DNA from 2 places in the Pantoea sp. sgz302252 genome. Region 2 is predicted to be linked to the other one. Evidence: predicted binding sites of a transcription regulator. Region 2 holds the regulator's gene; the other holds the start of a gene.
The links. Region 2 encodes sigma-54, which starts transcription at its own class of promoters, with help from an activator protein. Its sites were predicted from a motif close to GTTGGCACANNTTTCGCTNT; they were not measured.
Positions count from the first base shown of each region.

Region 1 (4,396 bases), on a different contig from region 2:
CCTACAAACCGGAAAGTAGGCCGGGCCAACGCAGTGCCGCCCGGCAATATCACCAAAAAACAAAAGCCTCCGATTCGGAGGCTTTCGTCGCTATGGAGATAACGTCGAGGATTGAGTTGTCTGATGCCCTCTCCCCCAACCCCTCTCCCACAGGGCGAGGGTGCAAACACTAAAGGCTCTCCCCAGGAGAGAGCCTTGCTGTCTACCTAGGCGTTATAAGCATTCTCGCCATGGCTGTTGACGTCCAGACCCTCGCGCTCCTGCTCTTCCGGTACACGCAGGCCCACAGTCAGGTCAGCCAGTTTGTAGCCGATGAAGGCAACAACCGCAGACCAGACGATAGTGATGGCGACACTTTCCAGCTGTACCAGCACCTGATGGCCCATGGTGACACCTTCGGCATAACCCACGCCGCCCAGTGAAGTCGCCGCGAAGATACCGGTCAGGATACAACCCACAATCCCACACACGCCGTGAACACCGAACACATCGCAAGGGTCATCTACACGTAACCAGCGTTTCAGTGCGGTGACACCCCACAGACCCGCCAGACCTGCCGCGATGCCAACAATCAGCGAACCGCCAACCCCGATGTAGCCACAAGCCGGAGTGACCGCAACCAGACCAGCGATAGCACCTGAACAGGCTCCCAGCAGAGAAGGTTTACCGCGAACAGCCCACTCACCGAAGACCCAGGCCAGAATCGCTGCGGCGGTTGCCACAACGGTATTCACGAACGCCAGTGCCGCAATTTCGTTGGCTGAGCTTGCAGAACCTGCGTTGAAACCAAACCAGCCGACATACAGAATAGCGGTGCCGGTGAAGACCATTGGCAGGTTATGCGGTTTGAAAGCTTCTTTGCCAAAGCCCGCGCGTTTGCCGATGAGGTAGGCACCAACCAGCCCCGCGACTGCGGCGTTGATATGCACGACGGTACCGCCTGCAAAATCCAGCGCGCCATGTGTTGCAAGTAAGCCGCCGCCCCAGACCATGTGCGCGATTGGCACATAGGAGAAGGTCATCCACACGGCCACGAAAATCAGTACCGCAGAGAAGCGAATACGTTCTGCAAGGGAACCGACAATCAGGCCAACGGTGATACAGGCAAACGAACCCTGGAACGCCACGTGGATGTACTGATAGAAGGTGCCCATCAGCGCTTTCAGCTCAATGCCTTTCAGCATCACCCAGTCGAAGCTGCCGAAGAAATTCCCACCGGTCCCGAACGCCAGGGTGTAACCGTAAACCACCCACAGCACGCAAACCAGTGCGAAGGACACCGTGACCTGCGTCAGCATGGAGAGCACGTTTTTACCGCGGATCAGGCCGCCGTAAAACAGCGCAATCCCAGGGATACTCATAAACAGCACCAGCGCGGTGCTGATCATCATAAAAGCGTTATCCGCTTTGTCAGCAACAGCGGGAGCCGCCATCGCCAGACCCGGCAGCAGAGCCAGTACACCAGGGGCAAATTTCAGTACTTTATTCATTTTCTCGATCCCTATCACTGTGTGGTCTGAGAATTACAGTGCCGCTTCGTCGGCTTCGCCGGTACGAATACGAATAACGCGTTGCAGCTCGGCGACGAAGATTTTGCCGTCGCCAATTTTGCCGGTGTAGGCCGCTTTGCTGATCACATCGATAACCTCTTCAAGCTGGTCATCGGCGATAGCGACATCGATTTTCACCTTAGGCAGGAAGTTGACGCTATATTCGGCACCGCGGTACAGCTCGGCATGGCCCTTCTGACGACCGAAGCCTTTCACTTCGGTAACGGTCAGCCCCTGAATACCAATGGAAGACAGCGCTTCACGCACGTCTTCGAGTTTGAATGGTTTGATTACCACGGTAACCAGCTTCATAGATCCCCTCCAGTCAGAATTCGGTAATGGCTGCGGCTAACACGTAGGAGGTAAAGCAAGCGGCGTGCCAGAAATAAAAATCTGGCCACTACATGAAGTGTGGAGGCGTTTTATGGGGGAGGAATGAGTCGGAAAGCGGATGGGCAAGCACAGCGGACACAAGGCCAGAAACAAAAACGCACCAGCGTAGTGCACGGTGCGTTTCACTTTTGCACCAGCTTGCGCTGGTGTTATCAGATTGCCTGATAGTGGTGCATCAGGCGATAAGCGACTCTTCTTCGATGCTTGCCGCCAGCTCTTCACCCGCCAGTTGCAATTGATACATCTGCCAGTAACGGCCTTTGGCTTCAAGCAATTGCTGGTGAGTACCCCTTTCAACCGCCTGCCCGCGATGCAGCACCATGATGGTATCCGCTTCCACAATGGTCGACAGACGGTGTGCGATCACCACCAGCGTTGTGCGTTCACGCACCGCTGCCAGCGCCTGCTGAATGGCTTGTTCCGTGCCGGAATCGATGTTGGCTGTGGCTTCGTCGAGGATCAGAATTTGTGGCGTATCCACCAGCACACGAGCCAGTGCCAGCAGTTGTTTCTGCCCCACGGAGAGATTATTGCCCTGCTCGCCCAGACGGGTGTAAATGCCGTCATCTAAGCCACGAGCCAGCTCCGCCAACTGTACCGTTTCCAGTGCTTGCCACACCTGCTCTTCGCTGATGTCTCGCCCCAGCGTCACGTTGGCAAAGAAGGAGTCTGCCATTACAACCGGATCCTGCTGAACCATCGCCACGCCCTGACGAAGCACGCTGTGGCTGAGCGAGGAAAGCGGACGTCCATCAAGACGGATTTCCCCTTGGCTGAGCGGGTAATAGCCCATCAACAAACTGGCCAGCGTGCTTTTGCCGCTGCCGGTGTGCCCAACCAGCGCCACAAAATGACGTGAAGGCACGTTCAGGTTGATGTCCTGCAGCACTAGCCTATCGCCGCGATAAGCGAATGAAACGTTATCAACGTCAATTGAACCGCTACGCAGCGGCTGCGGATCGCCGCCATAGTTCTGGCGCGGCTTGTCCATCAGCTCGAACACACGCTCGCCCGCCACGACCGCTTGTTGAAGCATCGATTGTTGCGTCGTGAGTTCAATCAACGGTTCGTTCAGACGGCCGAGATAGCTGATAAACGCATAAAGCACGCCCACTTCAATCGTTCCTTTGGTCGTCAGCCCGAACAGCATCAGCAGGCCACAGAGGATCAGCGAAGAAAACAGGCTCAGCAGCGGGCGCAGCAGGAAACCGTCCAGACGCAGCGTCTGCATGCGGGCAATATAATGCGAACGACTCGCCTCACCCATGCGCTCACCAAAACGCGCCTGCTGGCGGAACTGCTGGATAACGCTCATGCCGTTAATGACTTCGTTAAAGCCGTCGTTGATGTCCGCCAGATAAGCACGGACGCGGCGCACAATCGGCGTACTGTAACGCTGATAGATAACCATCACGACAATCACCACCGGGAAGATAGCAATCGCCACCAGCGCCATTCGCCAGTCGAGACTGAACATCGCCACCAGCATCGCACTGATAAGGGCTGCACTGCGCAATACCGTGGAAACGACCGTGACGTAGAGATCGCGGATAACTTCAGTGTCGTTGGTCACGCGCGAGATCAACTGCCCGACAGGCTGCACATCAAATTCGCTCAGCGGCTGGCGCAGCGCGGCATCCATCACATCGGTACGCAGTTGCTGCACCACGCCCACCGCCGCCCGGTTAAACAGCAGCGATTGAACATAGTGCAGCGAAGCCGCCAGCAGCTGTAAACCCACATAGGCCGCAGCCAGCCCAGCCACAATGCCCAACGGCAGATAGCTTTTCGCCACCATGTTATCGATGAAGTAGCTTATCAGCAGCGGCCCGGTGACTTCGGCGGCCGCAGCAATCCACATTATTACCATGCCGATGCCGAGCGGTTTACGCCACGGCGAGCCATATGCCAGCAGGCGTTTCAGGGTTGGCCACAGTTGTCCAAAACTACGCATTGGCGGCCTCCTCTTGCTCGTCCGGTGCATCGTTGAGTGCCGCCTCAAGTTGTTGATAACGGTACATATCGCGATACCAGCCTGACTGGATCGCCAGGTGTTCATGCTCGCCGCGTTGGGCGATATGCCCATGCTGCATAACAATGATTTCGCTCGCTTCGGTCAGCGCTGACAGACGGTGTGCGCTGATAATGACGGTGCGCCCCTCGCCCCACTGACGCAGGTTGTGCAGGATCTGATGTTCTGTGCGTCCATCAACCGCCGAGAGTGCGTCGTCGAGGATCAGGATCTCCGCATCCAGCAGCAACGCGCGCGCGATAGAAATACGCTGTTTCTGCCCACCAGAAAGCATCACGCCGCGTTCGCCAACTTCGGTGTCGTAGCCTTGCGGCAGGCGAAGAATATCTTCATGCACGCTGGCAAGCCGCGCCACATGCTCAATTTCTTCCTGCGTCGCCCCAGGTTTGCCCAGCGCGATGTTGCTGCCCACCGTGTCCGA
Region 1 is NZ_JBLFJW010000007.1:67,579-71,974, reverse strand. It holds gene amtB (ammonium transporter AmtB) at 207-1,490, opposite strand; gene glnK (P-II family nitrogen regulator) at 1,524-1,862, opposite strand; gene ACLW56_RS07320 (SmdB family multidrug efflux ABC transporter permease/ATP-binding protein) at 2,119-3,897, opposite strand; gene ACLW56_RS07315 (SmdA family multidrug ABC transporter permease/ATP-binding protein) at 3,890-4,396, opposite strand, start outside.
Region 1: glnK (P-II family nitrogen regulator) is a predicted target of sigma-54. The motif match lies at 1,915-1,934, and genes of this name have one in related genera.

Region 2 (4,396 bases):
TCTAAAATGCATTACGAGGTTGCCAGCGATCTGGTCGTCCTGACCGGTAAGGCTTATCTGGAACAGCTCGACAGCAATATCACCGGTGACAAAATTACCTATCTGGTGAAAGAGCAGAAAATGCAGGCGTTTAGCGAAAAAGGTAAGCGCGTAACAACCGTTCTGGTACCGTCGCAGCTGCAGGATAAGAGCGGCGCCAACAAACCGGCTGAGCAAAAGAAGAGTAACTAATACGTTATGGCAACATTAACTGCGAAGAATCTTGCGAAAGCCTATAAGGGACGTCGGGTGGTTGAAGACGTCAGCCTGACGGTCAATTCGGGTGAAATCGTTGGCCTGTTGGGGCCAAACGGTGCAGGTAAAACCACCACCTTCTACATGGTGGTCGGCATTGTGTCCCGCGATGCTGGCAACATCATTATTGATGATGAAGACATCAGCCTGCTGCCACTGCATGCACGTGCACGCCGGGGTATCGGCTACCTGCCGCAGGAAGCCTCTATTTTCCGCCGTCTGAGCGTGTTCGACAACCTGATGGCAGTATTGCAAATCCGTGATGACCTCACCAATGAGCAACGCGTTGATCGTGCCAACGAGCTGATGGAAGAGTTTCACATCGAACATCTGCGTGACAGCCTCGGTCAGGCGCTGTCCGGGGGCGAGCGCCGCCGTGTCGAAATTGCCCGTGCGCTTGCGGCAAATCCGAAATTTATCCTGCTCGATGAACCGTTTGCCGGTGTTGACCCTATATCGGTCATCGACATCAAACGCATCATTGAGCATCTGCGCGACAGCGGTCTTGGTGTGCTCATCACCGACCACAACGTTCGTGAAACGTTAGCGGTTTGTGAACGTGCTTACATCGTAAGCCAGGGGCATCTGATTGCCCACGGCACGCCAGAACAAATCCTTCAAGACGAACATGTTAAGCGTGTGTATCTTGGGGAAGACTTCAGACTCTGATAGGGTAGTGACTACAGACATTCTGGTCGGAGATATTTGCCCTGATTATGAAGCAAGGTTTGCAATTAAGGCTCAGTCAACAGCTCGCCATGACGCCGCAACTGCAACAGGCTATTCGCTTGTTGCAGCTTTCTACGCTCGAGCTGCAACAGGAACTTCAGCAAGCGCTGGAGAGTAATCCCCTGCTTGAGCAAACCGATCTTCACGAAGAAGTTGATTCGCAAGAAGAAACTGACAACGAAGCCTTCGACACCGTCGATGCACTCGAACAAAAAGAGATGCCGGACGAGCTGCCGCTCGATGCCAGTTGGGACGAAATCTACACCGCGGGAACCCCTTCCGGCACCGGTACTGATTATCAGGATGACGAATTACCTGTCTATCAGGGTGAAACCACTCAATCGCTTCAGGACTATCTGATGTGGCAAGTGGAGCTGACCCCCTTTTCCGACACCGATCGCGCCATCGCGACCTCTATCGTTAATGCCGTTGATGACACGGGTTATCTCACGGCCACCGTCGAAGAGATCCTCGAAAGCATCGGCAATGAAGAGCTCGATCTGGATGAAGTGGAAGCGGTGCTCAAGCGCATTCAGCGCTTCGATCCTGTCGGCGTCGCCGCGAAAGATTTACGCGATTGCCTGTTGATCCAGCTTTCTCAGTTTGCCAAAGAGACGCCGTGGCTTGAAGAAGCCCGAAAGATCATTAGCGATCACCTCGATCTGCTGGCGAACCACGATTTTCGTTCTCTTATGCGCGTCACACGTCTCAAAGAAGACGTGCTGAAAGAAGCCGTCACGCTAATACAATCGCTGGATCCGCGCCCGGGTCAGTCTATTCAGACCGGCGAGCCGGAGTATGTCATCCCTGATGTGCTGGTCCGTAAAATCAGCGGCCGCTGGACTGTCGAGCTCAATTCTGACAGCATTCCGCGCCTGCAAATTAATCAGCACTATGCCGGGATGTGCAATACCGCTAAAAACGAGGCTGACAACCAATTCATTCGCAGTAATTTGCAGGAAGCCAAATGGCTCATTAAAAGCCTGGAAAGCCGCAATGACACGCTGCTGCGGGTGAGTCGTTGCATCGTTGAACAACAGCAGACGTTTTTCGAGCAAGGCGAAGAGTTCATGAAACCCATGGTGCTGGCGGATATCGCCCAGGCGGTGGAAATGCATGAATCCACGATTTCGCGCGTGACAACGCAAAAGTATCTTCACAGCCCACGAGGCATTTTTGAGCTTAAGTATTTCTTCTCCAGCCATGTGAATACCGAAGGCGGCGGCGAAGCCTCGTCCACGGCCATTCGAGCGTTGGTGAAGAAGTTAATTGCCGCGGAAAATCCCGCGAAACCACTGAGTGACAGTAAGCTGACCTCCATGCTGTCCGAACAGGGCATCATGGTGGCACGCCGCACCGTTGCAAAGTACCGAGAGTCTTTATCCATTCCGCCGTCCAACCAGCGTAAACAGCTGGTCTGACACAACCGATAAGGAAGACACTATGCAGCTCAATATCACAGGACACAACGTCGAAATCACTGACGCTCTGCGCGAGTTTGTGAATGCAAAATTTGCGAAGCTTGAGCAGTTTTTCGAACGGATCAATCAGGTCTATATTGTGTTAAAAGTGGAAAAAGTGACTCATATCTCGGACGCCACCCTGCATGTGAACGGGGGCGAAATTCATGCCAGTGCGGAAGGGCAGGATATGTATGCCGCCATCGACGGTCTGATTGATAAGCTGGCACGCCAGCTGACCAAACATAAAGATAAACTGAAACAACACTAATTGTCCGGGCGTACGCCTGTCCCGGTCCTTCGGGTCAGGCGGTACGCAGGTGAAATTATGATGAACAACGATTCGGCTCTGCAACTGAGCAATGTCCTTAACCAGGAATGTACCCGCAGTGCAGTTCACTGCCAAAGTAAGAAGCGCGCGCTGGAAATTATCAGTGAACTGGCCGCAAAACAGCTGAATTTACCGCCGCAGGTGGTATTCGAAGCGATCCTGACCCGTGAAAAAATGGGCAGTACAGGCATTGGTAACGGTATCGCCATTCCTCACGGTAAGCTGGAAGAGGATACGCTCCGCGCTGTCGGCGTGTTCGTGCAACTTGAAACGCCTATCGCCTTTGATGCGATTGATAATCAGCCGGTCGATCTGCTGTTTGCCCTGCTGGTGCCAGCCGATCAAACCAAAACCCATTTGCATACTCTCTCGCTGGTGGCAAAACGCCTGGCGGATAAGACTATCTGCCGTCGCCTGCGCAGCGCGCAAAGCGATCAGGAACTGTATGAAATTATCACTGGCGAAGAGGTCAGTGATGATGATGCCTAACGGGAGCGTGGTTGTCGTAAGGAGAAACGGCTGATGGTACTGATGATCGTCAGCGGCCGCTCGGGCTCAGGTAAATCTGTTGCCCTGCGCGCGCTGGAAGATATGGGCTTTTACTGCGTGGATAACCTGCCAGTAGTGCTGTTGCCCGAACTGGCGAAAAGCCTTGCTGACCGGCAGATGTCTGCGGCGGTCAGCATTGATGTCCGTAACATGCCGGAATCTCCGGAGATTTTCGAACAGGCGATGCAAAACCTGCCGGAGACGTTCTCTCCGCAGCTGCTTTTCCTTGATGCTGACCGCAACACGTTGATTCGTCGCTACAGCGACACGCGTCGCCTGCATCCGCTCTCAAGCAAGAATTTGTCACTGGAAAGCGCCATCGATCAGGAAAGCGACCTGCTGGAACCGTTGCGTTCCCGCGCAGACCTGATTGTCGACACCTCGGAAATGTCAGTCCACGAGCTGGCAGAAATGCTGCGTACTCGCCTGCTGGGCAAGCGAGAGCGTGAGCTGACAATGGTGTTTGAATCGTTCGGCTTTAAACACGGAATCCCGATTGATGCGGATTATGTGTTTGACGTGCGTTTCCTGCCAAACCCGCACTGGGACCCGAAACTCCGCCCAATGACCGGCCTCGATAAACCGGTGGCGGCGTTCCTCGACAGGCACACAGAAGTTCACAATTTTATCTATCAAACACGCAGTTATCTTGAGCTATGGTTACCTATGCTGGAAACCAACAATCGCAGCTATCTGACAGTGGCGATTGGCTGTACTGGCGGTAAACATCGTTCGGTGTATATTGCCGAGCAGCTTGCTGACTACTTCCGCTCTCGCGGCAAGAACGTTCAGTCACGTCACAGGACGCTGGAAAAACGTAAAACATGAGCGTAAAGCAAACCGTTGAAATCACGAATAAGCTGGGCATGCACGCCCGCCCGGCGATGAAGCTGTTTGAACTGGTGCAGACGTTTGATGCCGAAGTGCTGCTGCGAAATGACGAAGGCACCGAAGCAGAAGCCAGCAGCGTGATAGCGCTGTTGATGCTGGATTCCGCCAAAGGCCGTCAGATTGAGATAGAAGCCAGCGGCCC
Region 2 is NZ_JBLFJW010000013.1:48,985-53,380, forward strand. It holds gene lptA (lipopolysaccharide ABC transporter substrate-binding protein LptA) at 1-231, shown strand, start outside; gene lptB (LPS export ABC transporter ATP-binding protein) at 238-963, shown strand; gene rpoN (RNA polymerase factor sigma-54) at 1,011-2,444, shown strand; gene hpf (ribosome hibernation promoting factor) at 2,467-2,754, shown strand; gene ptsN (PTS IIA-like nitrogen regulatory protein PtsN) at 2,812-3,303, shown strand; gene rapZ (RNase adapter RapZ) at 3,337-4,191, shown strand; gene npr (PTS phosphocarrier protein NPr) at 4,188-4,396, shown strand, end outside.